Regions from separate parts of the Ureibacillus sp. FSL K6-3587 genome, predicted to be linked through region 1. Evidence: predicted binding sites of a transcription regulator. Region 1 holds the regulator's gene; the other holds the start of a gene.
The links. Region 1 encodes Rex, which represses fermentation and respiration genes when NADH is low (regulators of the CRP and FNR family bind a similar motif). Its sites were predicted from a motif close to TTGTGAAATATTTCACAA; they were not measured.
Positions count from the first base shown of each region.

Region 2: a site for Rex is predicted at 3,733-3,750, ahead of NSS77_RS07240 (DUF1641 domain-containing protein). Genes of this name have one in related genera too.

Region 1 covers NZ_CP151969.1:1,573,195-1,589,239, forward strand. The annotation lists rRNA gene rrf (5S ribosomal RNA) at 36-151, shown strand; gene tsaE (tRNA (adenosine(37)-N6)-threonylcarbamoyltransferase complex ATPase subunit type 1 TsaE) at 1,172-1,621, shown strand; gene tsaB (tRNA (adenosine(37)-N6)-threonylcarbamoyltransferase complex dimerization subunit type 1 TsaB) at 1,618-2,325, shown strand; gene rimI (ribosomal protein S18-alanine N-acetyltransferase) at 2,322-2,765, shown strand; gene tsaD (tRNA (adenosine(37)-N6)-threonylcarbamoyltransferase complex transferase subunit TsaD) at 2,766-3,830, shown strand; gene NSS77_RS07790 (IS1182 family transposase) at 3,820-5,472, opposite strand; gene NSS77_RS07795 (ABC-F family ATP-binding cassette domain-containing protein) at 6,301-8,241, opposite strand; gene NSS77_RS07800 (redox-sensing transcriptional repressor Rex) at 8,378-9,010, shown strand; gene NSS77_RS07805 (twin-arginine translocase TatA/TatE family subunit) at 9,102-9,356, shown strand; gene tatC (twin-arginine translocase subunit TatC) at 9,376-10,248, shown strand; gene NSS77_RS07815 (type II CAAX endopeptidase family protein) at 10,321-11,052, opposite strand; gene groES (co-chaperone GroES) at 11,296-11,577, shown strand; gene groL (chaperonin GroEL) at 11,684-13,306, shown strand; gene NSS77_RS07830 (EAL-associated domain-containing protein) at 13,916-15,121, shown strand; gene NSS77_RS07835 (glycoside hydrolase family 18 protein) at 15,280-16,045, shown strand, end outside.
Region 2 covers NZ_CP151969.1:1,469,000-1,485,044, forward strand. The annotation lists gene NSS77_RS07225 (MFS transporter) at 1-535, opposite strand, end outside; gene NSS77_RS07230 (MFS transporter) at 766-1,980, shown strand; gene NSS77_RS07235 (NAD(P)/FAD-dependent oxidoreductase) at 2,015-3,199, opposite strand; gene NSS77_RS07240 (DUF1641 domain-containing protein) at 3,237-3,659, opposite strand; gene NSS77_RS07245 (isoprenylcysteine carboxylmethyltransferase family protein) at 4,103-4,651, opposite strand; gene NSS77_RS07250 (3-oxoacyl-[acyl-carrier-protein] synthase III C-terminal domain-containing protein) at 4,653-5,735, opposite strand; gene NSS77_RS07255 (hypothetical protein) at 5,808-6,488, opposite strand; gene NSS77_RS07260 (MerR family transcriptional regulator) at 6,630-7,391, opposite strand; gene NSS77_RS07265 (GntR family transcriptional regulator) at 7,537-8,172, shown strand; gene NSS77_RS07270 (glycine betaine/L-proline ABC transporter ATP-binding protein) at 8,326-9,528, shown strand; gene NSS77_RS07275 (proline/glycine betaine ABC transporter permease) at 9,521-10,372, shown strand; partial or broken gene NSS77_RS07280 (glycine betaine ABC transporter substrate-binding protein) at 10,391-10,762, shown strand; gene NSS77_RS07285 (IS4 family transposase) at 10,907-12,187, shown strand; partial or broken gene NSS77_RS07290 (glycine betaine ABC transporter substrate-binding protein) at 12,407-12,916, shown strand; gene NSS77_RS07295 (hypothetical protein) at 13,388-13,531, shown strand; gene NSS77_RS07300 (hypothetical protein) at 13,747-14,190, opposite strand; gene nagZ (beta-N-acetylhexosaminidase) at 14,311-15,981, opposite strand.

The DNA of each region.
Region 1 (16,045 bases):
CAGTTTTGAGAGAACAACCTCTCAACTAAATATGGTGAAGTGACGATGGCAAAGAGGTCACACCCGTTCCCATACCGAACACGGAAGTTAAGCTCTTTAGCGCCGATGGTAGTTGGGGGCTTCCCCCTGCGAGAGTAGGACGTCGCTTCGCAAGCAGAAACACCACGAAAGTGGTGTTTTTTTATTGCCCAAAATAAGCCCCCAACTACCAAAGACCGGAGGTCAGCTCGGCGCGATACAGAAGCAGGAACCAAAAAGTGAAGCGGCAAACCGATTAGAAGCAGACGAGAAGCACGGGGACCAAGAAGATCAAGGAAGTGAGGAACCGGAGCGCAAGCGTCGGGTACGTGAGCACCGGACCGCCGAAACTGACGAGAGTAGCCGGTCAACGTGCTTCGGAGTTCGCGCCGATGGTAGTTGGGGGCCCTCTGCGAGAGTAGGACGTCGTCAATGTTTTTTCATTGAAATTCCACACAAATAAGACAGAAAGTCTGTTCATTTCTAGAAAAGGAGACAATATTCGATTTAATTTAATATTAATATTTAGAGGATACAAGAAAACAAAGAAAGACGAGTGTTCCAGTCCCATAAAACACCAACCACTAAACTTGACGAAAGTGGAAGGTCAACGTGCTTCGGAGTTCGCGCCGATGGTAGTTGGGGGTCCCTGCGAGAGTAGGACGTCGCATTAAAAAATTGAACATTTAAATATTTATGCTTTGTAACCATTATCAAAGACAGGAAGTCTTATTCATTTTCATTTTTTGAAGAAGCAGAATTTAAGTTATAGCAATATTAGTGTTCAGAGGACTGAAAGTCTGTAAGATATTCAAAATCCTCCCCTCTCCCCCCATCTAATGTCAGAAAAGGGTGAAAAGAATAAATATATAATAACAACCCTTTTTGAGGTGAAAATATGCGACGGTTAAAAAGAAACACCATTGTGATAATTTTCATTATTGTGGCGAGCATGATTCATTTTCTCTTCAAATTTTTTCTATAAACCGGATATGGAAATACATCTCTCTATAAATTGAAAACAATTTATTTCTAGAAAGGAAATGAATGAGTTACTATATAGAGAGATGTTTTTATTTTGCTTTTCGTTGATGAATCGAAGTCCTTTTAGATAAACTATTGTTGATGTGAAGTGAGAGGATATGTGATGGAAATGTATGAAAAGGAAGTCCATTCATTAGAAGAAACAAATCAATTAGCCATTCGTCTGGCCAATTTACTTGAGCCTGGAGATAATATTACTTTCGAAGGAGATTTAGGGGCTGGAAAAACCACATTTGTTCAAGCATTGGCAAAAGGGCTTGGCATTTCAAGAACGGTAAACAGTCCGACATTTACAATCATGAAACAATATGAAGGAAGATTGCCGCTTAATCACCTGGATGTCTATCGGTTGGAAAACAGCGATGAAGATTTGGGCTGGGAAGAAATATTCTATGGTGATGCGGTTACAGTTGTGGAATGGGCGCATTTAATAGAAGATCATTTGCCGGAAGAACGATTGGAAATTGAAATTCAACGATTGGATGAAAATAAAAGAAAGTTTATATTTAGACCGATTGGAAATCGGTATGAACGGTTATGTGAGGAGTTATTTCAATGATTTGGTTAGGGATAGAAACTTCAAATAAACCACTTTCCGTCGCCATTGCAAAGGATGGACAAGTGTTGGCGGAAATTGTGCAAAATTCGAATATGACACATTCTGTCACTTGTATGCCAGCGATTGAAGAAGTTTTTCGGAAAGCCAATTTACAACCGGCTGATGTCGATGCCATCGCCGTTTCGGAAGGACCGGGTTCGTATACCGGATTGCGGATAGGGGTTACCATTGCTAAAACATTGGCATGGACTTTAAAGAAACCTTTAGTTGGCGTATCCAGTTTAAAAGTGCTTGCAAGCAATGCAGAATTGTATAATGGCACTATTTGTGCGCTGTTTGATGCAAGAAGAAAAAATGTATATGCAGCAGCATACAGCGGTATGGATTTGAACACGATCATCCCGGAACATCACGGTTCGTTGGAGGAACTGTTGCAGCAGTTAAAAAGAGATGATGGACCGATTATGTTTGTTGGCTTGGATGCAACAAAATTTAAGGAAGACATCCAAGCCGTGTTAGGGGAACTGGCTGAATTCGCACCCCCTTCTCTCCATTTGCCGAGAGCATCAAAATTAATTGAACTTGCTGAAAAAGAACCGATACCGCCATTAGAAGCGATCCATTCCTTTGTTCCCCAATATCACCGTTTAGCCGAAGCAGAGGCAAATTGGATAAAGGAACAAAAGAAGGGGCAGTCACGATGATTCGATATCGGAAAATGACTCCGCAAGATGTGGAGGCCGTGCATGCAATCGAAGTCGAATCGTTTCCGATTCCCTGGTCGTTGGATTCCTTCCATTATGAAATGCGAGTCAATCCTTATGCTTATTATATTGTCGCAGAAGATGAGGCGGGAACGATTGTCGGCTATTGCGGCATGTGGATTGTCATTGATTCGGCCCAAATCACCAATGTGGCAGTGACCGAAAAAGCAAGAGGCCAAGGTATTGGTGAAGGGCTGATGAGAGAAGCGATGCGGGTGGCGAAAGAACATAATGCGGAAATGATGAGTTTGGAAGTACGGGTATCCAATGAAGTTGCCCAAAATTTATATCGGAAACTTGGATTCCAGGATGGCGGAATTCGAAAAGGATACTATACAGATAACCATGAAGATGCTTTAGTAATGTGGGTGAAATTATAAATGGAAAACTTGATTTTAGCAATTGAAACAAGCTGTGATGAAACGGCTGCAAGCGTCATACGCAACGGGAATGAAATCCTCTCAAGCGTAGTCGCTTCACAAATCGAAAGTCAAAAAAGATTCGGTGGGGTCGTACCGGAGATTGCGTCCCGTCACCATGTTGAACAAATCACGATTGTAATTGAAGAAGCTTTGGAAAAGGCGAATGTGGTTCCGTCTGATTTGGATGCCGTTGCGGTGACAGAGGGACCGGGTCTTGTCGGCGCATTGCTCATAGGAATCAATGCCGCGAAAGCTTTTGCCTTTGCCCACGGTTTGCCGATCATTGGTGTGCATCATATTGCCGGGCATATATATGCAAGTGCGCTGGTGGAACCGTTGCAATTTCCTCTGCTGGCGCTTGTAGTGTCTGGGGGGCATACGGAGCTCGTCTATATGAAAGGGCACGGTTCTTTTGAAGTCATCGGAGAAACCCGTGATGATGCGGCAGGTGAAGCCTATGACAAGGTGGCACGGGTGTTGAACTTGCCTTATCCGGGAGGACCGCATATCGACCGGATGGCTCACGAAGCGGAAAAGGGCGTCGATTTTCCACGGGCATGGTTGGAGGATACGTATGATTTCAGTTTCAGTGGTTTAAAATCGGCAGTCATCAATTATAAGCATAATTTGGAGCAGAGGGGACAAGAAATCATTCCGGAAGAGATTGCAAAAGGCTTCCAAGATAGTGTGGTCGAAGTGTTGACAACCAAAACGGTGAAAGCGGCAAAAGAGCTGGGTGTCAAACAAGTGATTGTGGCCGGTGGTGTTTCGGCGAACCGCGGACTAAGAGAAAGTTTGCAAAAAGCGCTCGATCAAGAAGGGATACCATTTACGGCTCCGCCACTCTCTTTATGCACTGATAATGCGGCGATGATTGGCGCCTGTGCAGCATACATGTATGAAGCCGGCGTAAGGGGAGACCTGTCAATGAACGGTTTGCCCGGAAAAGAATTAAAAAGTTGGATTCAAGACGACAATCTTCGCCAACCGAATCAAGGAGGCTGGGACAAAACTAGCTTCTAGATAGGAAAAAGGAGAATTTGAGCCAACTCAAATTCTCCTTTTTCCATTTATCCCCATTATTTTTGGTTAGTTGATCTTTGTTGGCCGTGTATTTTCGTAAATTCACGGCCATTAAGGCAATGCCCATTTCATTTTCCACTTTCGATTTTCCTCGAACGGAAAATCGAGTGAAACGCAAATTAGCCTTCAAGAATCCAAAAACTGGTTCTACGTCTATTTTACGTTGACGGAAAATAGAACCAGCTTTTTCTTCTGAAAGCTTCGCTCTTACATATTCTTTTTGTTGTTCCCATTTTTCATTCACCATGACCTTTCGGTGATTGCCTTCCTTTGCTTTTGTGCATGATGAACGAAATGGACATCCTGAACAGTTTTCACATTCATAGATTTTCAATTCTCGTTTGAAACCAGTCTTATCTGTACGTACAGAACGATAACGGAAGGTTACTCGCTGCTGATTTGGACAAATGTAGGTATCACTTTCTTCGTCGTACATCCAATTGTCTGGATGAAATGGATTTTGTTTATATTTCTTCTTTTGTTCTTTCTCATACATGGTATATGGAATAAGTGCCTCACATTTTCGATTCGAAAGGATGTCCTCATAGTTCTGTTCACTACCATAACCAGCATCTGCGACAATATATTTTGGCAATGGAAAATAATGCTTCTCAATCTCATTCAAGAACGGAATCAATGTACGTGTATCAGTAGGATTTGGAAAGATGCTATAAGCTAGTGCGTATTGACCTTCTGTTGCGATTTGTACATTGTATCCAGCTTTCAATTGACCGTTTTTCATATAGTCGTCTTTCATTCGCATGAACGTCGCATCTTGATCTGTTTTGGAATAACTGTTCCGTTCCCCCAAGATGTCCAAGTCTTTTTGGTATTTTTGTTTTCGTAGAATGAAGTCTATTAATTGTTTGTACGCTTGTTTTGGATATTTTCGTTCGCTTCTTAATGCTTTTCGTTCTGTGGCATCGGGCGATGTTTCTATCTTTTGGTCATATTCCTTAATGACTTCATCGACTTGTTGCACCATTTGAGCGAGTTCTTCTACGGACAGTTCTCCCTCATTTTCCCGCTCCATTTCAGGGATGATTTCTTTTTCTAATAGTTCGTTGTATAACTGATTGGACTTTTCAATTAAGTTTTGGTTGTATTTTTCAATGGATTTCTTCCATACGAAAGTAAATTTATTGGCATTCGCTTCAATCTTCGTACCATCGATAAAAATGGCTTCTTGATCGATTAACTTTTCTTCCACCAGTTGGCAACGGAATTGGACAAAACATTGACGAATTAATTCTTTTACTTCCGGATGCACACGAAAACGATTGATCGTCCGATAACTTGGTTCATATCCTTGTGCCAACCACATCATTCGTATACTGTCCTTTAATAGCGCTTCAATTTTTCGACCTGAAAAGACAGACTGCGAATAGGCACACAAAATAATTTTTAGCATCATGCGTGGATGATAAGCAGGACAACCTGTATTTCGAAGAAACGGCTGGAAGGCTTCATTTGGAATACTTTCAACTAAATGGTGAATATGGAAGGCAATATCATTTTCTTGTAATTTTATTTCTAAATCTAGAGGTAAAACTAATTGATTCATGTTATAATATTTAAACATAAGGACCCTTCTTTCTGTTAGTTTTGGTGGTAACTTAATTTTAACAGAAGAGGTCCTTATTTTTTATTGAAAAAATGAAGAACAGCTCATGAAATTTCATTCCAAAATTTCATGAGCTGTTTCCATTTTAGAGGGGGTTTTGTCCCAGCCTCTTTTTTATTTTAGAATGAATTAAAGTTATGCACATTTGTTATTTTTCTGAAAACTTATCCACAAGTATGTTAATATCTTTCCGGATTTGTCAAGACGAACATCCGTACTTATACACAATTTGTGGATAACTTGTGCATAACCTGTGATAATTTTGTGGGAAATCAATATATTGTGTGTATTTTTTCAGAATCAAATGTGAATAAATAAAAATCCCAATGTGGATAGTGTGGAAAAGGTTGTTGATATGTTGGTATAGCTGTATTTTCATTGTGAATAAAATTGTGGGAAAAATTTATCGAAAATGTCTATTGACCAAGATATATGTATACAAAACAATAAGGACCAAAGGGTGTTGCATTCCTGGAACAATAAAGAGGCTGGGACAAAAGATAAAAAACACCATTTTCTCCCGGGAGAAAATGGTGTTTTTTTGATAATTGAAGAAAATTGATTTCCGTTCCGGGGACGCTTTCCGCGGGCCCGGCTCGAGCCTCCTCGGAGCTCAATCCTTCGCTCCTGCGGGGTCTCGAGACTCGGGCTGTTCCCGCAGGAAAGCTTTTGCTTTGCGACTAAGCGTGCGCGACAGGAGCACTCGCCCCGTCACTCCAATCAATTTATTACAAAAAAATCTTTTTGCAGCTCGTTCACTTTATTAGTTATGTCCCAGCCTCGACATTATTTCAGATTTTCCAATTCTTCATGCAGTTCAAGCCATTCGAGTTCCAGCTCACTGTGGGTTTGTTTTAATGAGTCCAACTCGTTTTGCAGCTCCAATGCTTTTTCGTAATCGCTGAAAATTTCAGGTTTGCAGAGCTCAAGTTCGATGTCATTGATTTTATTTTCAATTTGGGACATGTCTTTTTCGATTTCTTCCAATTTTCTTTGTATTTGTCTTTCCCTTTTTCTGATTTCTTTCGCATTTGCCATTGATGAATGGTCCGTTTTGGTTTCTTGTTTTTCTGCCTGTTTTGCCGCATTCATTTCTGCCAATTCCATCAATTCTTGTTTTTTCTCAACATAGTAGTCGTAATCCCCTAAATATTCGAACGTTCCCGTTGAAGATAGTTCGACGACTTTAGTGGCGATCTTATTGATGAAATAGCGGTCATGGGAAACGAAGAGAATGGTTCCCGGATAATCCATCAATGCATTTTCAAGCACTTCCTTGCTGTCTAAATCGAGATGGTTTGTCGGTTCGTCCAAGACAAGGAAGTTCGCTTTTTGCATCATCAGCTTTGCAAGGGCAAGCCGGGCTTTTTCTCCACCGGACAGTGCGTTGACAGGTTTTAACACATCATCGCCGCTGAATAAAAATTGCCCCAATACGGTGCGGATTTCCTTCTCGGGCAGTAACGGCCATTCATCCCACAGTTCATTCAGCACCGTTTTATTACTGTGAAGTTTTGCCTGATCTTGATCATAATAGCCGATTTTGACATTCGTTCCGTATCGGATGTTTCCGGAAAGTGCCGGCAAATCTTTCACAATGGTTTTTAAAAAGGTGGACTTGCCGACACCATTTGGACCGACGATGGCCACCCGATCCTGCCGGAAGATACGCAAATTGATGTTTCTTGAAACGATATGATGTTCATCATAACCGATGGCCAGGTCATCAACGGATAACACATCGTTTCCGCTTTGCCGTTCAATGTCGAAACCGAATTTTGCGGATCTTTCATCGCCTGCCGGGGCATCCATCCATTGCATGCGTTCCAGCATTTTTCTCCGGCTTTTCGCCAGTTTGGAGGTAGATGCGCGGGCGATGTTCTTTTGAATGAACTCTTCCAGCTTGGCTTTCTCATCCTGCTGATGTTCATACATTTTTAAGTCGCGTTCATATTGCTTCGCTTTTTGATCCAAATAATCGCTGTAATTTCCAACATATTTTGTGACGCGGCCTCTTGATACTTCATATACGATATTGACGATCTGATCCAAAAAATAGCGGTCGTGGGAAACCATTAAAATGGCACCGGAATAGGATTTTAAATAATTTTCAAGCCAGCTTAATGTTTCAATATCCAAATGGTTGGTAGGCTCGTCCAAAATTAATAAATCCGGTTTGCTGAGCAGCAGTTTTGCAAGGGCAAGACGGGTGCGTTGACCACCGGATAAGGAAGAAACGGGTTGGTCATACATGTCGGGATAAAATTTCATTCCATGGAGGACGGAACGGGTATCCGCTTCATATTGGTAACCGCCCGCATCTTTGAAGGCATGCTGCAGTTGGTCATATTCCGCCATGATTCGGGAGTAATTCGTCGGATTTTCATAGACGGATGGATCCGCCATTTGCTGCTCCAATTCACGCAACCGCATTTCCTGCTTTTTCAACGGTTCAAAGACCGTCATCATTTCTTCCCAAATGGTCCGCTTCGATTCGAGGCCTGTATGTTGCTCCAAATAACCGATTGTTATATCTTTAGGAATGATGATTTCCCCGGAATCGTATGACATTTGACCGGCGATGATTTTTAACAGGGTGGATTTCCCGGCCCCGTTACGTCCAACCAAAGCAACGCGGTCCCGATGTTGAATTTCCAGTTTGACATCCCTTAATATTTCATCAGATAGGAAAGATTTCGACAGTTGATTCACTTGAAGTATGATCAATTTTTACACCTCAATTCACTCTTCTATAGTGTAATAGAAGAGGGGATTTCAAGCAATGCGCATGCTTTACTTATTGAGCTATGTTTAGTAATATAAAATCAATTTCGATTTGAAAGTAAACAGGGGGATTATCGTGGTGAAAAAAGATATAAAAATTCCACAAGCGACAACAAAAAGACTTCCTCTTTATTATCGCTTCTTGCAAAATTTCGCAAATGCCGGAAAACAGAGAGTTTCATCTCAAGAATTAAGCGAGGCAATGAAAATTGATTCCGCAACAATTCGAAGAGATTTTTCTTATTTCGGAGCTTTAGGAAAAAAAGGATACGGATATGATGTTGCATACTTGCTGGAATTTTTCCGGCAAATTCTCGACCAGGATGAGGGGGCAAACGTTGCCCTTATTGGTGTGGGAAATTTAGGAAATGCTCTATTAAAATATAACTTCCAGAAAAATCATAATACAAGAATCGTCGTTGCTTTTGATACGAAGGCGCCGATGGAGGGGCATGAAGTCAATGGGATCCCGGTTTATCATCCGGATCGATTAGAGGAAATGTATCAAAAATATAATGCGGAGCTTGCCATCTTGACGGTTTCTTCGCGTTCAGCCCAAGCCATTGCGGATCGCCTGGCAGCCATCAATGCAAAAGGGATATTGAATTTTACACCGGTCCGGCTGAACGTTCCGGATACGATGAAAGTGATGAATATCGATTTGGCTGTGGAATTGGAGGCTTTAATCTATTTAATTCGCAATAGTGATTGATGAAAAGTTTTCACAAACATTCATTTGATATGTAATGCAAAATGTGTCGAATTGGGGTAAAATAATTACATATTTAGAGGAGGTGGCATCAATGGTTGTGCACTTAAGTGCAATTTCACCAGCAGCTCTTGTCGTTATAGGGATTGTGGCTTTAATCATTTTTGGACCGAAAAAATTGCCTGAATTTGGACGAGCAATGGGAACGACATTGCGCGAGTTCAAAAAAGGTACGCAAGGGTTATTAGATGATAACGAAAGTACAGAAAAAAAGAATATTATTGAAATAGATCAGCAGCAAAAATCCATTGAAACGGTTGAAACGAAAGAAAGAGAACAGAATAAGTAATTTTGAGGATGTCTAGCAAATGGATCCAAAAGAACTTCCGGTTATAGAACATATAGAGGAATTAAGAAAGCGCTTAATCATATGTGCGGTTTTTTTCGTTATTGCATTATTTGCTGGATTCTACTTGGCGGAGCCGATTATCAAATACATTCAGTATGATGCAGAGCCATTTATCGAACACTTTAAGCAGAATAATGAACAGTTGGATCAATCAAATGAACTCACGTTAAATGCTTTTAAAGTGACCGATCCGCTCACCGTTTATTTGGAAGTGACATTTTTTGTTGCATTGATTTTGACATCGCCGGTGATTTTATATCAACTTTGGGCGTTTGTTGCACCGGGATTGTATGAAGCGGAACGGAAGGCGACATTAAAATATATCCCTTACGCTTTCATCCTGTTTTTGGCGGGCGTATTGTTCGGTTATTTTATCCTTTTTCCGAATGTCATGAATTTCATGATGAATTTGTCCGAGCGGTTAGGAATTCAACAAGTGATTGGGATAAACGAATACTTTTCCTTTCTCTTCAAATTGGTGATTCCTTTTGGGCTTTTGTTTCAACTCCCGGTCATCACCCTGTTTTTATCACGGCTCGGTGTATTGAATCCGAAGTGGATGGTCAAATTCAGAAAGTATTCTTATTTCGTGCTCTTTGTGATTGCCGTACTGATTGCGCCGCCTGATTTGGTTTCGTATATCATCCTGTCGATTCCGTTGTTCATTCTATATGAATTCAGCATTGTGATTGCAAAAATCGGATACAGGAAATTTGAAAAATCGGAAGAACAGCGGTTGAAGGAAGAAAAGGAAGCGGAACAGAAACAACAGGTGGAAGCGGCACTGGCGGAACAACGCCGCCAAATCGAACAAATGAAAGAACAAAATTAAAGCCTATTTTCAATGATGTGAATTCATTGAAAATAGGCTTTTTTTTTTTTCATCTTTAAATTCCTGCAAAAATCAATGATTGAAAAATTGTTGGATTTTATCAATGTTCAATTGCAAGTAAGTAACGAAACCATTCAACAGCATATGGGCAATAATCGGAGTAATTAAACGCTTTGTCTTATAATACAAGTAAGATAGGATAAAGCCGGTAATTGTATAAAGGATAATGTGACTGAAATCCAAATGGATGATGGCAAAGAAGATGGCACTGACAAATGCGGCCACCCAAAAGTTGTTTTGTGCTTGCATGATGGAACCGAAAATTACCCGGCGAAACACAAGTTCTTCCAGGACAGGCCCAAAAAATACGGAAGCAAAAATCATCACCGGTGCGATTTTTGTCACTTTGATAATGGCTTCCGTGTTTTCGGAGCCGGGATTGATGCCTAATGATGATTCAATTTGTACGCCGATCACTTGGCCAAGATAAATCATGAAAAACCCGACAATTCCCCAAACAATGGCCACGGGCAACGGCTTTTTTTCTCCCTTTAAGCAATTCCAAAAGTTTTTATTCCTTGAAATAAGAAGAATGGAGATGATGAATGCAATCCCCGCCGTGATGGAAGACCACCATCCGGCCAAGGCAATATTCGCTGAACTTCCTTCCAAATCAATGAAACTTAAAAAGAAGTTTTTTAGGGGAGGTATCCAAAGTAAAAAGGAAGAAAGTTGAAAAGCGATGTAAGTGATTAATACATAAAATGCTGTTTTTTGAGTTTGCAAATTTTTTGAACTGGCCAATCGTATGATTCCCTCTTTCCCGAAAAAATGTTAAAAATGTAATTGGAGGCATAAACTGACAAGTGTGATTGCTTCTTTTTACTAACCATATTCTATTGTAGAGGAAGTTAGAAAGAAAAGAAATTTTTTATACTTCTCACTTGCAAAAATAGGAACGATTCATTATTATATAATTGTGTTAGCACTCGGTTGGGTGGAGTGCTAATAATGGTAGTTAAAATATGATTTAGGAGGTTGTTTCACTTGCTAAGACCATTAGGAGATCGCGTGATTATCGAATTAGTTGAGGTAGAAGAAAAAACTGCTTCCGGACTTGTACTTCCAGATTCCGCGAAAGAAAAACCACAAGAAGGTAAAGTGGTGGCAGTAGGTCCTGGCCGTGTATTGGACAATGGAACTCGCGTTGAACCTGAAGTAAAAGAAGGAGACGTTATCATCTTCTCCAAATATGCGGGAACAGAAGTGAAATACGAAGGCAAAGAATATTTAATTTTAAGAGAAAGCGACATCTTAGCTGTTTTATAATAAATAGACCGAACAATCAAAATTGCGCCTACTAATTTTTATGAAATGGCAGGCATTTTTATCCCAATTTTGATTACCGAAAGAAAAAATACGGAGGTAAGACAAAATGGCAAAAGACATTAAGTTTGCAGAAGAAGCTCGCGCGTTAATGTTAAAAGGTGTTGATAAATTAGCGAACGCGGTGAAAGTGACATTGGGTCCAAAAGGCCGCAACGTTGTTCTTGAAAAGAAATTCGGTTCACCTTTAATCACAAATGACGGTGTAACAATCGCAAAAGAAATCGAACTTGAAAACCCATATGAAAACATGGGGGCAAAATTGGTTGCTGAAGTTGCTTCCAAAACAAACGAAGTGGCAGGGGACGGTACAACAACTGCAACTGTTTTGGCACAAGCGATGATCCGTGAAGGTTTGAAAAACGTAACAAGCGGTGCAAACCCTGTTGGAATCCGCAAAGGGATTGACAGAGCGGTTGCTGCTGCTATCGAAGAATTGAAAAATATTTCCCGTCCAGTTCAAAACAAAGAAGAAATCGCTCAAGTCGCTTCCATCTCTGCAGCTGATGAAGAAGTGGGTAAATTCATCTCTGAAGCGATGGACCGTGTTGGTACTGACGGTGTTATCACAATCGAAGAATCAAAAGGTTTCGCTACTGAATTGGATGTAGTGGAAGGTATGCAATTCGACCGCGGTTACGTATCCCACTACATGGTAACTGATACAGACAAAATGGAAGCAGTTCTTGAAAATCCTTTCATCTTAATTACAGATAAAAAAATCTCCAGCATCCAAGACATCCTTCCATTATTGGAACAAGTTGTTCAACAAAGCAAACCATTATTAATCATCGCTGAAGATGTTGAAGGTGAAGCTTTGGCAACATTAGTATTGAACAAATTGCGCGGAACATTCCAAGTTGTGGCTGTAAAAGCTCCTGGATTCGGTGATCGCCGCAAAGCGATGCTTGAAGATATCGCTATCTTGACAGGTGGACAAGTGATCACTTCAGACCTTGGTTTAGACTTGAAAACAGCTGACCTTTCTCATCTAGGACGCGCTGGCAAAGTGGTTGTAAACAAAGACAACACTACAATCGTTGAAGGCGCTGGAGACCAAGCTGCGATCGAATCACGCGTAAATCAAATCCGTGCGCAAATCGAAGAAACAACTTCAGAATTCGATAAAGAAAAATTACAAGAACGCTTAGCGAAATTAGCTGGCGGTGTGGCAGTAATCAAAGTGGGTGCTGCTACTGAAACAGAATTGAAAGAACGCAAACTTCGCATTGAAGACGCATTAAACGCTACACGTGCAGCGGTGGAAGAAGGTATCGTTGCAGGTGGTGGTACTGCATTAGTAAATGTTTACAAAGCAGTAGAAAAAGTATTGGATGAAACAGAAGGCGATGTAGCAACTGGTGTGAAAATCGTGCTTCGCGCCCTTGAAGAACCAGTTCGTCAAATCGCAGAAAATGCCGGCTTAGAAGGTTCAATCATCGTAGACCGCTTAAAACGCGAAGAAGTGGGAATCGGCTTCAATGCTGCTACAGGTGAATGGGTGAACATGATCGAAGCTGGTATTGTTGACCCAGCAAAAGTAACTCGTTCCGCATTACAAAATGCTGCATCTGTTGCTGCATTGTTCTTAACAACTGAAGCGGTGGTGGCTGACATTCCTGAACCACCAGCACAAAATCCAGGTATGCCAGATATGGGCGGCATGATGTAATCGAAAGACTTCAATAACACCATCTTTTGGAAACGGTGAAATGGTTAAAGGGTTCTTTCCATCCCAATGGAGAGAACCCTTTTTTATGCTTTTATATTGAAATTTATGCTCAATCAGAATAATCTGTTCGCGCGGAAAAAAGATACCTGTTTTCTCTTTCGTTCTACATGGCTTTCAAGATAAAATAATTGAACTAGCAGTTTTAAATCTATAAAACCTAAAAGAAGAATTCGCCCCAAAAGCCGGAGTTGGAATCAAACTTTTGGGGTGATTTTATATTTCTATAATTTAAAATAAAATTTATAAGAATAGTATGTTTTAAAATCTGAAAAATTATTTTATAATAATGAATAATTCACTATGCTATGTTGTATTTTATATGGAACAAAAATTTCAAAGGAATATTGGATAGATTTTTCACGGGTTGGTATTGAAAATCATCTGAAACGAAGAACAAATGGAAGTGCAAAATCGTTTTATTATATAAAACAACCGTATGTAAGATGCAACCAATGTTCCATATCTGTTTCTTTTTGATAATTTTCTTTTCATGTATAATACAATTAGCTAGTTTTTGTAATGAAACATCATTGTGTGTGGAGGTTTCTTATGGAAGCATTAGATATTTTAGATAGTTTAAACGAAATGACCGTGTTTTATGAGCCAATTTTTAGTGCGGATTCGCATTCGATTGTCGCTTATGAAGTTTCCGGAAAACTTACAGTAGACGACAAAACGATCGATATTATCGATTTTACATACGATTCTACGATGCCTGAAGATTTGCGGAAAGAAGTGGAGCTTTATTTAATTGATAAAGCTTTGTCGGAAACGAAGGACGCACTAAAAGAATATTATCTTTACCTTCCTTGCAACCCAAATCTGTTTATGACGGATATAGGTGACGCCTATTTCCAAACTATCAAGAAAAATGTTGATGAATCGCTATTATCAAAAATCTACCTGGTGATTCCGGCGCATAAGTATGAAGGGGAAGCCGAGGATTTGCATCATCCGATCCGGTATATGAAAACATATGGAGTCAAAATTGCTTTGGACGAAATCGGAAAAGACAGCAATCTGGATCAAATTTTAATGTTGGAGCCCGCCGTCTTAATCATTAATATCAGCCAATTGAATTATGATGCATGGGGTTCCCAAAATCCCGTTTTTACGACTATTCAAAATTTGGCGATCAAAATGGGCGCCGCTTTAATGTTTCATGATATTAAAACGGACTATCAATTGCATCATGCTTGGAAACATGGTGCCCGTTATTTCAAGGGAGAATATTTACAGAAACCTTCTACACAGTTGAATCCGAAAGATGCATTAAAAGAGCGGTTCCGCAATGATTGCAAACAGTTTATCGCAACGGAAAGAAAGCAGCTGGAATTGAAATATGAAGAAATGAAAAAATTGAAACGAAACATTTCGACCATCGTGGAACAATCAAAAATACAAAGCAATGATGTGGAGTCACTCTTGGCGTTGGCAAGAAAACTGAATCAATATGCTTTTCGATTTTATATTTGCAATGAAGAAGGTTTTCAAATTTCACCAAATATCGTGCGCAAAAATGGTGAATGGGTAGTGGAAGAAGAGGCGCTCGGAAAAAACTGGAGTTGGCGACCATATTTTCTATTGAATATCATTAAATTAAAAGATGATGCGAAAGGTGAATTGTCAAATATCTATAGCGATATTAAGACAGGGGAATTGACGCGCACGTTTTCAATGAAACTGGATGACGATGAATATTTATTTGTCGACATTTCGCACGATTATTTATATGAACATAACCTATTGATATGATGATGCTGTTCATAACCAACCAACAGCAGTGTCGGAGGCCGTCCGGAAAGCCTGACTTTCTGGATGGCTTTATTTTTTGCGGCAAGGAAAACGAATTTTCCTTGCAAAGGCATCATAAAATCTATTGATTGTCATAAGCGCGTAAAGGAGGAAGTGCCATACAAATACATGTCGTTCGGCCGGGAGAAACGATTTGGGGAATCGCGCAAAGCTACAATGTAAATGCTCAAACAATCATACAAACCAATCAAATCGAAGCCCCCGATGAATTAGTGGTAGGGCAAGCCATTGTCATTCCGATTGTAGGAAGCTTTTACTGGGTTCAGCCTGGGGATACCCTTTTTACCATCGCCCAACGTTTTGGGGTGAACTATATTACCCTTGCGCAAGTGAACGGTCTCAATCCCAATCAACCATTGCTTCCAGGATTAAGATTATACATTCCTCCGCGGCAGAAAACGGATGCCGAAGTGAATATTTACATTGAACCGACCGGAGATGCAGTCAGCCAAGTACTGTTGAACAGCGCCAGGGAGGTGGGAAGACACCTCACTTACTTGGCGACATTCAGTTATCAGGCAAGAAGAGATGGCAGCCTTGTGCCGATGCCGATTCAGGGAATCCCGGAGGTGGCCCGCAATAGTGGAGCTTCCTTGATGCTTGTTGTGACGAATTTGGAAAATGGCCAGTTTAGCGGGGAACTGGGCAGGGATATACTGCAAAGTTCAGCCGTGCAAGATGTTCTTCTCGATAACATCATTGAAGAAGCAAAACGCATTGGAGGCGTATCGGATATTCATTTTGACTTTGAGTTTTTGCCGCCGGATCAGAGAGAAGCCTACAATAATTTTTTAAGGAAAGCGGCGGATCGTCTACATGCGGAAGGATTGCTGATTTCCAGTGCGTTAGCGCCGAAATTGTCCC
Region 2 (16,045 bases), 100 kb from region 1:
ATTGGCGTGCATACCATTTTGAAATGTTGAATAATAGAAATATACCGATGGCTACGAGAAGAAGGAGTACAGCCGCTCCCCGCTGCCCCAAAGCATTCAGAATAAAGGCGCCGATCAAAGGGGCAATGGCTTGTCCCGAATTGCCGCCCACCTGGTAAATGGATTGGGAAAGTCCCCGTTTGTTTCCGGCAGACATAAAGGAAACCCGGGACCCTTCCGGATGGAAAATGGCGGAACCAAATCCTAAAAAGATGGCCGCAATTAAGATGATGTAATATTGACCTGCGAACGCGAACATGCATAAACCGATGAAGACACTTATCATTCCGATCGGCAAAGCGTAAGGCATCGGCTTTTTATCGCTGATGAAGCCGACGATTGGTTGAAGGGTTGAAGAAACCATATTCAAAATGAACGTTATAAGCCCCAACTGTGTAAAAGTAAAACCTAAGTCTCTTGAAAGATAAGGGAACATGGCCGGCGCTATATTTTGGACCGTATCATTGATCAAATGTCCAAATGCGATGGCAATCATAATCGGATAAATGGGTGCTTGAGCATTTTTTTCCGCCAATGTAGTCACACCTTCTATCAAATTTCAAATCCGTTAATTTCCATTTTATATAAAAGTCCGTTCAAATGTGAACAATTTGCTTGCTTCCCAGCGATTTTGCGCTGTTTTGTAGAAAATTATACCGGGTGATGGAATACTTTAGTAAAACAAATCAAACAAAGGGGTACTTACTTGTGACAGCAAACCAGTATATGAATTGGAAACGAAATATCAGCATTTTTCTGGCGAGCCAAACGATATCGCTTTTTGGCTCTTCCATTGTCCAGTACGCCATCATGTGGTATATCACTTTGACGACCCAGTCGGGAGTCATGATGACGATTGGGATTCTTTGCGGATTTGTTCCCACCTTTTTATTATCGCCTTTTGCAGGGGTGTGGGCGGATCGGTATAACAGGAAAATATTAATTATCCTGTCCGATTCGGCGATTGCCCTTGCCACACTTATCCTGGCCATTTTCTTCCTGAGCGGTTATAAGTCTCTTTGGATGCTTTTTCTGATGTATATCATCCGATCGATTGGCACGGGTATCCAAACGCCGGCAGTAGGCGCCATATTGCCGCAAATTGTACCGGAAAAACAGTTGACAAAAGTGAACGGAATTAATGGAAGTATCCAGGCATTTGTCATGTTGGTTTCCCCAATGATCAGCGCGGCATTGCTTTCGATCACCACATTGGAAATGTTGTTTTTCATTGATGTGGTAACCGCTGCGATTGCGGTGGCAACATTATTGTTCTTTTTGCGGATCCCGCCGCATGAAAAAGCTTTGGAACAAGGGAAAGTTGGATATTTTGATGACTTTAAAAAAGGATTATCCTATATTAAAAACCATGCCTTTTTAAAAACTTTGTTCACTCTCTTTGCAATCTTTTTCGTTTTGGCGGCGCCGGTTTCCTTCCTTACGCCACTGCAAGTAACCCGCACCTTTGGGGGAGACGTTTGGCGGCTTTCGGCAATCGAAATTGCATTTTCTGTCGGCATGATGATTGGGGGAGCGGTCATTGCCGTATGGGGCGGATTTAAAAACAGAATGCATACCATGGCATTATCGAGCATTTTTCTTGCGGTTTGTACTTTATTGTTAGGGATTGTGCCAAACTTCTGGATTTATTTATGTATTATGGGAATAGCCGGTGTAGGAATGCCCCTGTTTAATACACCTACGACTGTATTGTTGCAGGAAAAAGTGGAGGGGGATTACTTGGGAAGGATATTCGGCGTGTTTTCGATGATTTCAACATCCATGATGCCATTGGGAATGCTTATATTCGGGCCGATAAGCGATTTGATTGACATCGAATTGTTATTAATTGGTACGGGCATTGCCATGCTGATGATCAGCTTCTTTTTAGTGGGCAATAAAGTGTTGGTGGAGGCAGGAAAACCAAAAGAAGAGAAATGAAAAGTGCGGCATTGCGCCGCACTTTTCATATTTATTAATAAGCCAAACCGTATAATGCTTTGATATGTGATAGGTAGCGTACGTGGCTTGCTTCTTTCATTAATGAAGCTGGCAGACCTTTTAATAAAATATTGTTGCTGCCGACTGTCGCTACGCCGTCTTTGCGTCCAAGGCTTGCAAGGGTACCGGAGTTCACTGGGCTGAACTCTTTTAATTTTTGCCCTTTAATTGTGGCATAAATGTTGTAACCTGCAAATTCACCCATTTGCCATGCGTTTTGGGCAGTAGGGGCATATAATGGACGGCCTCCTCCTTCAGGAAGCGCAACGGAAGCGTCACCAACCACGAATACATCCGGATGGGATTTGGAGCGTAAGTATTCGTCAATGATGGCTTTACCGCGGTCGCATTCAAGGCCGGATTCTTGTACGATTGGCAGAGCTGCTACACCGCCTGTCCATACAAACGTATTGGCTGTGATAGTTGAGCCGTCTTTTAATGAAATCACATTGCCTTCCACGCCTGTTACAGGAAGACCTGTCAAGAATTCAACGCCGCGGGCTTCCAAAGATTTTGTTGCACGTTCAATGAGTTCATCAGGCAATACCGGCAAAATTTTTGGACCTGCTTCAATCAATTTGATTTTTAATTCGCCAGGGTCTACGGCGTATTTAGCGCAAATGGTTGGAGCGTTATCGACGATTTCACCGACAAGTTCCACACCTGTTAGACCGCCGCCGCCAATGACGATGGTTGCATCCGCTTCGTCTTTTGTTTTCGCATAAGACGCAATTTTGTTTTCAATATGATTGTAGATTTTTTTGGCGTCATCAACGGATTTCAATACCATTGAATTTTCTTCCAAGCCTGGAATGCCGAAGAAACCGGTTTGGCTGCCAAGTGCCACAACTAAGTAGTCATAGGATAAAACAGAACCGTTTGCCAAGAATACTTCTTTATTTTCAACATTAAAGGATTTTACTTCTTGGATTACTGTTTCAATATTTTTGCCTTTAAATAATTTTTTTAATGGAAAGGAGATTGCTTTTTCTGAAATTGTTCCTCCGGCTAGGCGATGCAATTCAGTAATTAATTGATGATCGGGATATTTATTGACAACTGTTATTTTTGCTTCATCTTCATTTGCATATTTACGTAAAGTTAAGGCAGTTAATAAACCACCATAGCCAGCACCTAAGATGACGATGTGTTTTGACATATTATTCCTCCGTCCTTACTTTATTAAATGACAACCATTATTGATTTTTACGTTCAGCTGAAACTTCCAAGAAGGCGTTCGCAAAGCGTAAAAGTTTTTGAACTTCCGGATTTTTTAACAGTTTTAACACGCCGAACAAGCCGATTGATTCACTGGATTCATCAGCACGATCTTTGGCTTCAATGGCAGTCTGTGCCAAGTTTTTGACTGTGCCGACAACAGGTTCGGAAACTTCTTTGATTGCGTTCACTGTATCGCTTTTTAACACTTCATCTGTCGCCACTTGTTGCGCAAAATCGTAAGCTTTTGTAAGAAGTCCCACCAATTCAGCCAGCTTTGGGAGTTGTTCTACTAAATATGTCAAGGACTCTTGCACTTCAGGTTTTAATAACTGATCGAGTAAATCTTGCTTTTCCTTGTTTACAGCGGACTCAACTTGATTCACTAATTCTTCTGACATACCCATTCTCCTTTACTTATCTTTGTGCCCATCTAAAAACAACATTTGGGAAGAAAAAACTCAACATGAAACTATGTGAAACATTTAACAAAGTTTACTACAGTTTAAATATAATACAAAAATCCGTTAAATCAAGTGCTGTTTTTACAGAGGGCAATATTGTCTTCAACAAAAAGAAATGAAAACGTTTTCCTTTTTTATCACCTTTTTATAAAAAAGAAAAGCATATCGTTTTTTGAAAATTTATAAAATTATGCCAATTATATTGCGAAATTGTTGAGTTTTTTTGAACTTTATTTTTTCCATTAATTGAATTATACGCTTTATCTATTTTAATTTCTAATATTATTTTGTTATTTGTTTTTATAAATTGATAAATAACTATCATTTTTTATTATTATGTTTACACCCAAAAAATTTATGTTGTTGAAAAAGGAAAAAATTCAGCTGGGATGCTGAATTTTTTTGTTATAGGTATATTCACCATTGGTCGCTTCTATTAATGCTTTATTTTCAATCGGTATACGTATGGATAACATGATCAAGTTGAGAACGGTGAACACAATGGCTGTGAAGTAGGCTTGGAACATCATCGGCAATAGAATGATTTCACAACATACGACCAGGTAATTCGGGTGTTTGAAAAATGCATATGGTCCCGTTTTAATGGTTTTGGCCCCGGGCAGGACAATGATTTTTGTATTCCAAAACATCCCTAGTGATGATAAACACCAAACTCTCAAAGATTGCACCAGTAAGAAGAGGAACAATAGATAGCCAAAAAAAGGGGATATTGATCGTTCAAATACAATGACTTCCACTATGAGACTGATAAAGAAACCGGCATGGAGCAAGATCATGAACGGATAATGGGAAGCCCCCACTTCGTATGCACCAAGTTTCCGCATTTGTTTTTCATTCCGTTTTGCGATAATCAATTCGCTGATTCTTTGCAAAATGACGAAGGAGATGGTAAAAATAAAAATCTGCAACTTAATCCCTCCATTGGAGCAGTACGGCTTCCCCGCTAAATCCGGGTCCCAGAGCGACCAGTAAACCGTATGCCCCGGCTTTACCCGCAATTTTCATATATTCATCCAAAACGTATAATACGGTCGGTGAAGACATATTGCCGTTTTCTTGCAGAACTTTTTTGGAAAGGGCGGTATGGTTTTCGCTCAGTTGAAGCGCATCCTGATAGGCAAGCAGCACTTTCTTTCCCCCGGGATGAGCGATGAAATGTTCCAGATCTTTTAATGAAACGCCTGCTTCGTTGAAAAATGATTGAATAAACGGCCCAAGCCAATTTGAAATAATTGTCGGGATATCTTTTGAAAAGATGACATGAAAACCATCATTTTTTATATCCCATCCCATTACATTTTCTGAATCGGGCATCCATTTTGAAGCCGTTCGCAGAATATAGGGGATCTGTTTCCGGGTTTCCACTTCCGCTTCATCGCCGCAGACCAAAGCGCAAGCGGCACCGTCCGCGAAAAGGGAAGCTCCGACCAGGTTGCTTTTTGAATAATCGTTGCGCTGAAAGGTGAGGCTGCATAATTCGACGCAGACAACGAGCACTTTTTCTTTGGGATGGGCAAGGCAATAATCAAATGCCCTACTGATGCCGGATGCGCCTCCCACACAGCCGAGCCCCCAAATCGGCAACCGTTTGATCCGGTCGGAAAATTTCAGTTTGTTCATGATGCGTGCATCAATGCTGGGAGTGGAAATGCCGGTGCTGGATACAAAAAAGATGGCGTCAATTTCTTCCGTCGATATCGGCCGATTCAAAAAGATTTCATTCTGAAGGCAATTTTGAATCGCCTTCACGCTATATTCCACCGCAATTTGAATATATAATTCATTCCGTTCTTCAAAGGTATGTTCTACTTTGTGCCATTCCAACGGCACGCAAAAATGCCGGGTCTTGATTTCCCCATTTTCAAACACTTTTAATAGCCTTTCTAATCGGGGAATTTTATTTTGAAATAATGCCTTTGTAAACTGCTCAATTTCATGCTGATGGAGAGTGTATTGTGGTTTATGGGTGCTGACCGAAACAATTTTAGGCATTTGTGACCTTCCTTTTTTTATCTATCATTTCCAGGCGGTTGACCGGTTATGCAAAATCATGAAGCGCCTTTTTTACGCTTCTTTTTCTTTGCGTTTTTCATTTAATGAAAAAGTTTTTTGCAATAACTCTAAATATAGTAAAAAATAATCGATGCAATCTTTTACGAGTTCAGTATATGAGGAGAATTCCGGTCCCTTTTGATAATGTAGATAGTCATTTTTTAAGACTTCCAATAATTTTTTTGAGAATAAGTGGATATTGGTTGAATGGAATTTTTCCAAGCAGTGGATGAGACTGCTGAACAGCACCGTATCTTCCGAATCCGGGTGCTCAATGATTACAATGTCTTTTACAAGAACTTCAAGGGATTTGATATAACCGAAAAAGGCGATATCATGATTGCCGTGCAATTCCGCATGTACGGATTGGGTATATAAATTTTGAAATTTTTTTGATGTGTTTTGAATCAGGGATTCGTTTCGAAAGGTGTATTCAGGAATCGTAAATAAATATTGATTTTGGGCATTGCTCAATGCCTCGCATTTATTGACGACAAAATAATCGTTTCTGCAGGAAGGGCAAGTCAACGATAACACTTGGATATGAAAACTTTTATTTTCAAACCGGTAAGTGTTTTCGACCGTTGGATGAATATCCAAATTGCAGTGAGGGCATTTGTTCAGGATTATGTATTCTCGATTGTCATAATGGTATTTAGTTTTTGTTAATTTGTTCTCCTTTTTTTGCATCATCAGGGCAAATCTCCTTTATGTGCAGTTGGTGGCATTTTCTTCAACTATTCTTTCCAAATAATTAAAAAATCATTCAAATTTTATAAAAAAATGGAAAAAAACCGCTCCGACTATTCGGAACGGCTTTTCATCAAGTTTATATTAATTTTCCTCCAAATAATGAATAACGGCGTCTCTCAAAAATTCCGCCGCCCCTCCACCTTTTTTGTCGTAGTAGGCTTTAAAACGGTCGTCTGCCACATACATTTCCACCAATCCGCGATGGGCCTCTTTTGAATAAGAGGACCAAGTGTAAGTGAGCCATTGTTTATGTTTTGCGGCCAGTTCCCGGGCAAGAGGGGAAGCAGGGTCACCCGTTCTCTTAGCCTTTTCCAACAGATCAAGAATTTCTTCTGCCAGTTGTTTGAATGCCTCAAAGTCTTCTTTTGACATATTGCGGAATTTATTATTGGACCCGTTGACTGCATCGTCGCCGTACTTTTGACGGATTTCTCCGCCGTATTTTTGTTCATTTTCTTCTATTAACCGCTCTTTGAAAGCTTCAAATTTTTCTTCATTATTCATTGTCATCTCTCCTTTTTCATGGGCGATCGTTTTTTTCACAGAATCGATCAAGTTGTCCAGTCGGGATCTCTTTTTCATCAGCTGTGCCAAGTGGCTTTCCAAAGCTTTGAGTGAATCAAAGTTTGGGTCATTCATGATGGAAAGAATTGTTTCAATACTGACGCCCAATTCCCGGAAAAATAAAATTTGTTGCAACCGGTCGACTTCTTCTTGGCCATAAATCCGGTAGCCGGAGCTGTTGATTCTTTTCGGTTTCAATAAGTTGATTTCATCGTAGTATCGCAACGTTCTTGTACTGATTCCTGCCAATTTCGCTAATTGGCTGATCGTGTATTCCATTGAAATCCCTCCTGACAATCTCATCTTAAAGGTTGACGCAACGTAAAGGTCAATAGAAAAATCAAAATAATGAAGAAAAACTGGCTACAAAATTCAGCATGGATTATATTTAAATTTGTAGTGAAGGAATGAAAGGTTGTCGAAAATGGAAAATAAAGATTTAAAAATTGTGAAGCAGCCAAAATATCAAAAGATTGCCGCCGATATCGCCTCCAAAATTGTAGAAGGCAAATATACCATTGGTGAAAAAATTTACGCCAGATCTTCCCTTGCCAGCCAGTACGGGGTTTCAGCGGAGACGGCAAGAAGAGCAATCGCTGTTCTTCAGGATTTGGAGATTGTGGAAGCGACAAAGGGCAGCGGTGTTGTCATCAAGTCTTACGAAAAAGCGGCAAATTTTATAAAACAATTTTTGGATGTAGAATCCATTCATCAAATTCAGTTGGAGATGTTTGAAAGCATCAATCGGCAAAAGAAAGAACTTGAAAATTTGAAAGAGATTACCGAAAGATTGGTCAGCCGTACGGAACGATTTCGTTCAATCAATCCTTTTGTTCCTTTCCATATTGAAATAAAAGGGGATTCTCCGCACTTGTCCAAGACCATTGGAGAAATCAACTTTTGGCACCACACAATGGCAACCATTGTCGGTATCCGCAGAGGGGAAGAATTGATTATTTCCCCAGGCCCCTATGCGACCATCGAGATGGATGATGTAATTTATTTCATTGGTAATGATGAATGCTTGGAAAGGGTTCAAAAATTTCTGTTTCCTAATTAAAAAAGGCTTACAAAAGCAATTTCGAGCTTTTGTGAGCCTTTTCTATTATTTTTTTGCAGTTTTTGAGATTGATAATTTGACTAAAGTAACAACTTATTGTTATCATAGAGTTGTTACTTTTTCCGGTAGCTGGTTTGCTGAGAGGTGATGAACATGGAAAAAATTAAAGTGGAACATGTGACGAAAATATTCGGAAAACATGTAAATGCTGCTCTAAAACTTGTAAAACAGAAAAAGAGCAAGACGGAAATATTGAACGAAACCGGTGCGACAATCGGAGTGTACGATGCAAATTTCACGGTGAATGAAGGTGAGATATTTGTCATCATGGGACTTTCCGGAAGCGGTAAGTCGACATTGATCCGTTTGTTAAACCGGTTGATTGATCCTACAAGCGGGAACATCTATATCGATGGTCAAAATATATCGAAACTGAATAAGAAGGAATTGAGAAACATCCGGAGAGAGAAAATGAGCATGGTATTCCAGAACTTCGGTTTATTTCCCCATCGAACGATTTTGCAAAATACGGAATATGGCCTCGAAGTGAAGGGAGTACCAAAAGAGGAAAGACGATTGAAAGCAGAAAAGGCTTTAGACAATGCCGGTTTATTGGCTTATAAGGACCAGTATCCAAGTCAATTGTCAGGCGGTATGCAACAGAGGGTCGGTCTTGCAAGAGCCCTTGCAAATGATCCAGACATATTATTGATGGATGAAGCTTTTTCTGCTCTCGATCCACTCATTCGGAAAGAAATGCAGGATGAATTGTTAGAACTGCAACAAAAAATGAAAAAGACGATTGTCTTTATTACCCACGACTTAAATGAAGCTCTTAGAATAGGGGATCGCATTGCATTGATGAAGGATGGACAAATCATCCAAATTGGAACAGGAGAAGAAATATTGACAAATCCGGCAAACGATTATGTTCGAAGCTTCACGGAAGATGTGGATCGTTCAAAAGTGTTGACGGTGGAAAACGCCATGATACGGCCTGTGTCCATCAATATTGAAACGGACGGTCCAAAAGTCGCTTTACAGCTGATGAGGGAGGAAAAAGTGAGCGTCATTTTGGCTGTTGATAAGCAAAGAAATTTCAAAGGTTATATTACAGCTAGTGATGCTCACGAAGCTTCAAAACGGGGTGAAAAGCATCTTCATGGAATATTGAGGCAAGATATGTTGACCGTTTCACCAGATACGTTGATCCAAGATGTATTAGGTCCGATTTCCGATTCTCCGACTCCGATCGCTGTTGTAAAGGACGGCAAACTCTTGGGCGTATTGATAAGAGGCGTCGTGATTGAAGCATTATCTTCATCGAACGGAAGTGGAGGTGTTGACGATGAATAAAATGTTGGATTCGATTCCTTCACTCCCGATTGCCGATTGGATTGAAACGTTGATGGATTGGCTGACGGAAAATTTTGCATCCATGTTCAGTTTCATTCAAAAAACGGGCAAGAATTCAATGGAATCCTTTACTGATTTATTGTTATATATTCCACCCATTGTATTTATCTTGATTGTTGCAATCATCGCATTTTTTGCGACGAAAAAAAAATTTGGTTTAGCTGTATTTTCGGTTGTAGGTTTGCTGTTTATTTATAATCAGGGGCTTTGGAAAGAATTGATGAACACCGTTACATTGGTGGTATTTTCAAGTGTGATCGCCATTCTGATCGGCATTCCCATTGGCATTTTCATGTCAAAAAGCAGAGTGGCGGACAACATCATTAAACCGATTTTGGATTTCATGCAAACCATGCCGGGGTTTGTATATTTGATTCCGGCTGTCGCCTTTTTCGGCATTGGGGTCGTTCCGGGGGTGTTTGCATCGGTCATATTCGCATTGCCGCCGACGGTAAGATTTACGAATTTGGGGATTCGCCAAGTGCCGAAAGAGCTGGAAGAAGCGGCGGATTCCTATGGAAGCACGGGATGGCAGAAGCTGTTCAAGTTGGAACTTCCATTGGCCAAATCGACCATTATGGCAGGGATCAATCAAACGGTGCTTTTATCATTATCGATGGTCGTAATTGCATCGATGATCGGTGCACCTGGATTGGGCCGCGATGTGCTTTCCGCATTGCAAAGGGCACAAGTTGGAAACGGATTTGTTGCGGGAATTAGTCTGGTGATTTTTGCTATTATCATTGACCGTTTAACGCAAAGCTTGAATAAAAAGAAATACTGATCAGGGAGGAAGATTTTTATGAAAATAAGGAAGCTCATGTTAATTGTTTTTGCAATAGGCCTCCTATTGGCCGCATGTGGGGGAAATGAGGGTGAAGGCACTTCCAAAAAGGAAGAGAAAGCCATCAACTTGGCCTATGTCGAGTGGGATTCGGAAATTGCATCCACCCATGTGATCGGAAAAGTGTTGGAGGATTTAGGTTATGATGTAACACTGACACCATTGGACAACGCCATTATGTGGGAAGCGGTTGCCAATGGGGAAGCCGATGCATCCGTAGCGGCTTGGCTACCGGTGACCCATGGTGCCCAATATGAAGAATATAAAGAGGATATTGTCGACTTGGGGGAAAACTTGACAGGTGCCAAAATCGGATTGGTGGTTCCATCCCAATGTCATCAACTTAATGTTACATTTAATGGAAAATAATATTTAATTTAACTTTTATAAAATTAGGTAATAAGCCTCTTGTAATTTTAAAAAGGACACCAAAATCGTTTTAGAAGCCAATTTTTGGTTAATAAAACGAGGATGGTGGTTTTTTTGAAAACAAAAAGTACTTTTTTAGGGGCAATTGAGATTACTCGAAAGTTGCTGAATGATGTGATGTTTATGCTTGAATCTCGGACAAAAGAAACGTATTTTACACGAAAAGAAAAGAAGTTAAATTTTAAAAATACTATTCTATTTAGCTTAAACTTTGTTAAAAAGAGCCTCCAAATTGAACTTGACGACTTTTTCGACAAATTTAATTTATCAGAAATTAGTATTTCCAAACAAGGCTATTCAGCCGCACGAAAAAAGATTTCTCCTCTCGCTTTTGTAAAACTTACAAAAGCGATTGTGAATTGGTATTATGAAGAAAATTCCTTTAAAACTTATCGTGGATTTAGACTTTGCGCAATCGATGGAAGTGTGCTCCAAATTCCTGATACTGAGGAGCTTCGAAATTATTTTGGGTATGGAAAAAATCATAAGACAAGTTATGCAAGAGCTAGTGCCTCTTGTATTTACGATCTTGAGAATGGAATCATTATTACTTCTAGAATCAATCCATATAAGGTAGCTGAGCGAGATAGTGCAAAGGATATGATTGAAGAACTCGTACAAATTGGATTAAAAAATGATCTTTTTTTATTTGATCGAGGGTATCCATCGAGAGATTTTATTGCCTATTTAGATGCCCTTGGTATCAAATATGTGATGCGATGTCAAAAAAATACGATAAAGGAAATTGTCGAAGCGAAAGATGCTGATCAAAACATTCATATAATACATAGGAAACAAGTGATTACTGCTCGTGTAGTTAGATTCCCACTGGATTCTGGCACGGAAGAAATACTTGTCACAAATTTAACCGAGGAAGAGTTTGATATCTCTGAGTTTAAATCTCTTTATTTTAAACGCTGGGGAATTGAAACAGAATATAATGATGTGAAAAATAAAATCGAAATAGAAAATTTCACGGGTAGTTCGAAAATCGCAATTGAACAAGATTTCTATGCATCAATATATTTATCGAATATGGTCAGTTTATTGAGAAATGATGCCAATGAAACAATTAATGAGGAGAGTAAGAAAAAAAGACGAAAACATGATTATCAAGTAAACACAAATATCTTAATAGGAAAATTAAAGGATAGGATGGTTCACTTATTATTAGAAGATTGTCCAATCAAAAGAGAGAGAATGTTTACAAAAATCATGAAAGTGATTATAAGAAATAAGACACCTATTCGGTCTGGGAGAAGCTACCCACGAAGGAATGGTCTGTTCTCAACAAAGTATCCCCTAAACCAAAAAAGGTGTCTATAAACAAAACATAGGATAAATATAACCTATTTGTTTATTAAATGTAAATAAATTAGGGGCTTAAAAAAATAAAAATTTAAGCCCCGGGCATCCTATTGCCTTTTTTAGCCGATTTTAGAAAATTATCAACACTTTGTAGGTTGAATAGTATTTTTAAAAGTAGACAGCCAGATGGTTGCCTACTAACTGTAAATTATTGGTTGAATAAGTTTCTGACATTGGGTTCCATCCTATATGGATGATGTCAATTCGATTGAAGATTTATCAAAACATGCAAATATGCAAATCACTGGAATCGAATCGGGTGCCGGTGTGATGCAGGCAACGGAAAGAGCCCTTCAAGAATATGCCAATTTAAAGGACTGGGAATTGGTTCCATCATCATCAGGTGCGATGGCGGTCGCTTTGGGAGAAGCGATCAAAAAGGACGAAGAGATTGTTGTAACTGGATGGACGCCTCACTGGAAATTTGCAAAATACGATTTGAAATATTTGGATGATCCAAAAGGGGTATTTGGCGGGGAAGAATCCATTCATACCTTTGTGAGAAAAGGGTTGGAAGAAGACATGCCGGAAGCTTATCAAGTGTTGGACAAGTTCCACTGGACAACCGATGATATGGAAGCGGTCATGCTTGATATATCGAATGGCATGAGTCCGGAAGAAGCAGCGGGCAAATGGGTGGAAGAAAATGCGGAAAAAGTCGCTGAATGGACGTCAGGAAATAAATAAGGGAAAGAATTTCAAAAAGAGCGGATGAAGCGTTTCATTCGCTCTTTTGGTGCGCCCGGCATGTACATGAACTATAGGGTGTAAGTCCCGAACCCCGAAGACAGAAGTAGAGGTTAGCCAAGAGCAAGGGTGTCCGTGGTGACGCGGAATCTGAAGGAAGCTGGAGGCAAAACACCGGTCCGAGGAACACGAACCTCATATAAGGCTAGGTATGATTGAGTGAGTTTGCCAAACAAAACAAAGCTCTTTCTGTCGAAGGTCATATCGAGTAAATGAGGCGGATAGATGGTGTGAAAGTGCATGTACTTACCCGGGGAGGTCTGGCGGATAGGTGAAATACGCTTCATAACCTACTTAGTGATAAGTAGCTGAACCGTCAGAAGTCAGCAGAGGTCATAGTATTAGTTGGTTTAGAACTACTAAGAAGGACCGAACAATTAAGAGAGAATAGCCCTTGGCATTCAGTGAGTCATGATGAACACAGAAAACGTAGTACCTCACTTGAGGAAGGAAGCGGTGAATCCCGTGGGAGACCTCTTGGAGGGTGGAGTGACCACTGGCATAAAGAGAACAGCTATTCACGGAAGTTATAAAGACTTGCGTCAATCATCTTAATTGAACCGCCGTATACGGAACCGTACGTACGGTGGTGTGAGAGGACGGGAGTTAATCACTCCCTCCTACTCGATTATGGGAGGAAGAATATTTATTTGGGAAGGTTGAGAGTTCCCCACGGATGTTTGGTCCTTATACAAGGAATTCTGCATTCATTGTTGTGAATGAAAAATAAGCAGGCTGCCTGGAAAGCGAATTTTCCGGGCAGCCCGTTTTCATTTTCCGTTTTCATCATATCCAACTACGGTCCAAATGCCTGATTCCTCTTGCCGAATGAGCCTTTTTAAATAAACGGTATGGATATTTGTATCTGGATCATTTACTTCTACAATCGCCACTTCATTATCGCTGTGAAGCAATTTTAAATTGTTCAGTTCAATTGGATACTCCCCTTCAATGCCGCTTGGCGAAATTTGCAGGCTGACGAACACTTGGGTTGTTGCAACAGGATCGAGCCTCCAAGGGGAATGCCCTTTATCGACGCTTTTTTGAGTGTTTTTTTCCACTTCTACATTATATTGAACTTCCACTTGAGGAGAAATTTCCTTCGCTGATACCGGAAACATGATGTTTTCGTATATTCCAACACTTTCCAATTCAAAGGTCAGCTCCGTTGATTCTAAGTAGGCCGGAATTGCATTGTAATCCATGATTTCCACAGTGAAAACCTCCGTCCTTGTATTGGATGATTTCTAGTTTCCAGAGAACGAAACATTGAATAAACATTTTTACATTGATTCTGGATTTTAGCTTTATTATTTACAAATTAGAAAAAAATATTAATTATACTTGTCAAGAATTGTATGAATTTCTTTGTTCAATTCTTCAATGCTGGCATATTCCACCGATGAATGCGTTAGCTGATATTTTTCCTTCAGACGGAGAATCCGAATGACGCTTTCGTTGATTTGTTGCTCGGAAATTTCGCCGCGCTCGACGGCGGAAATAAGCCGGTTAAGAACGGAAGCTATTTTTTCTTCATGATGGGCAATCAATACGATATCACTGCCGGCTTTGACAGAGGATATAGCGGCTTTTTCCAAGGAGTATTGGTTCGTAATGGCTTTCATCGTCAGATCATCCGTGATGACAACTCCGTCAAAGCCGAGGTTTTTTCTCAATAAATCGGTGATGACCGTTTTTGACATGGATGCAGGATAATGCTGATCGATTTGAGGCAGTAAAATATGGGCTATCATTACCGCATCCGCGCCGTTTTCTATTGCGTTTTTAAATGGAAGCAATTCCATTTTTTTTAATTCATTCATCGATTTGTTTACTACAGGAAGTGCCAGATGGGAATCGACGGAAGTATCGCCGTGGCCGGGAAAATGCTTAATGACAGAAATAATATTCTCAGCTTGTATGCCTTTCATGATTTGAATGCCCAAATTTGATACTGTTTCAGGGTCGTTGCTGATAGCGCGGTTGCCAATGACCGGATTATTCGGATTGCTGTTCACGTCCAAAACCGGAGCAAAATCCACGTTAAAGCCGAATGTGGATAATTGTTTTCCCAACAGTCTTCCAAAATCGTAGGCGTAAGCGGCATTGTTCTTTAATCCAATCAAATGATTGGATGGCAAAACGGCCACTTCATCCGGGAGCCGATTGATGCTGCCGCCTTCCTGGTCGATACCCAGAAAAAGCGGATATGGATTGCCGCTGTTCAAATTTTTGACTTCATTTAATAATGAAGTAATTTGACGGCTGGATTTTAAGTTTTCTTTAAGAAAGATGATGCCGCCAATTTTTCTTTCGACAACCAATTGTTTGATATGTTCGTTCGTTTGTTCTCCGGAAAAGCCGGCAAAAACCATTTGCCCGATTTTTTCTTCCAATGACATATTGGCCACTGCATTCGCGATTTTTGATGGATTATCTGCTGTAATGACGGAAATATGATGAACTTCAGGATTTGGCGAAGCTGTTGTCGGTTTCTGTAAAATCCATTTGATCAAATAATCATTATTTACGGTGTAATACAGAATGATTTGAGAAATCGTGCCATCTTCATAGTAAGTTTCCTTCTCCGGCTCTCCCAAAGTATCCAGAATATCTTGCAAATGAATAGCGGATAACCGTTCATCATAGGATCGGACATCAAAAACCAGTGGTCCATCAAATCCAAGGGACAAATGATGGGCTGGATAGTAGGCATATTCACCAACGGACGATTTTTCGGTTTTTTCAGGTGAACCCAAAATGTTTTCCACCTCTTCCCATTTCGTATTTCCTGCAATAACCGGGATATGAAACACTTTGCCCTCTTCCGCATTTTTCATAATTTGCCGGATGAGTTCTTCCGCAGTCTGTTCCTCGTTTTGTGATGGCGGGTTTTTAGGCGAATCTCCATCATTTGGGGTTTTATGGCTTCGATTCAAAGTCAACATAACGCCCAAAGCAACAATCACTATCAGTATCAGAACGGCAATGATCAGTTTCTTCATTTATCATTTTCTCCTTTTTTGTCTCTTCATTGAATTGGTTGTATGGACAAAAGAAAAGTAACAA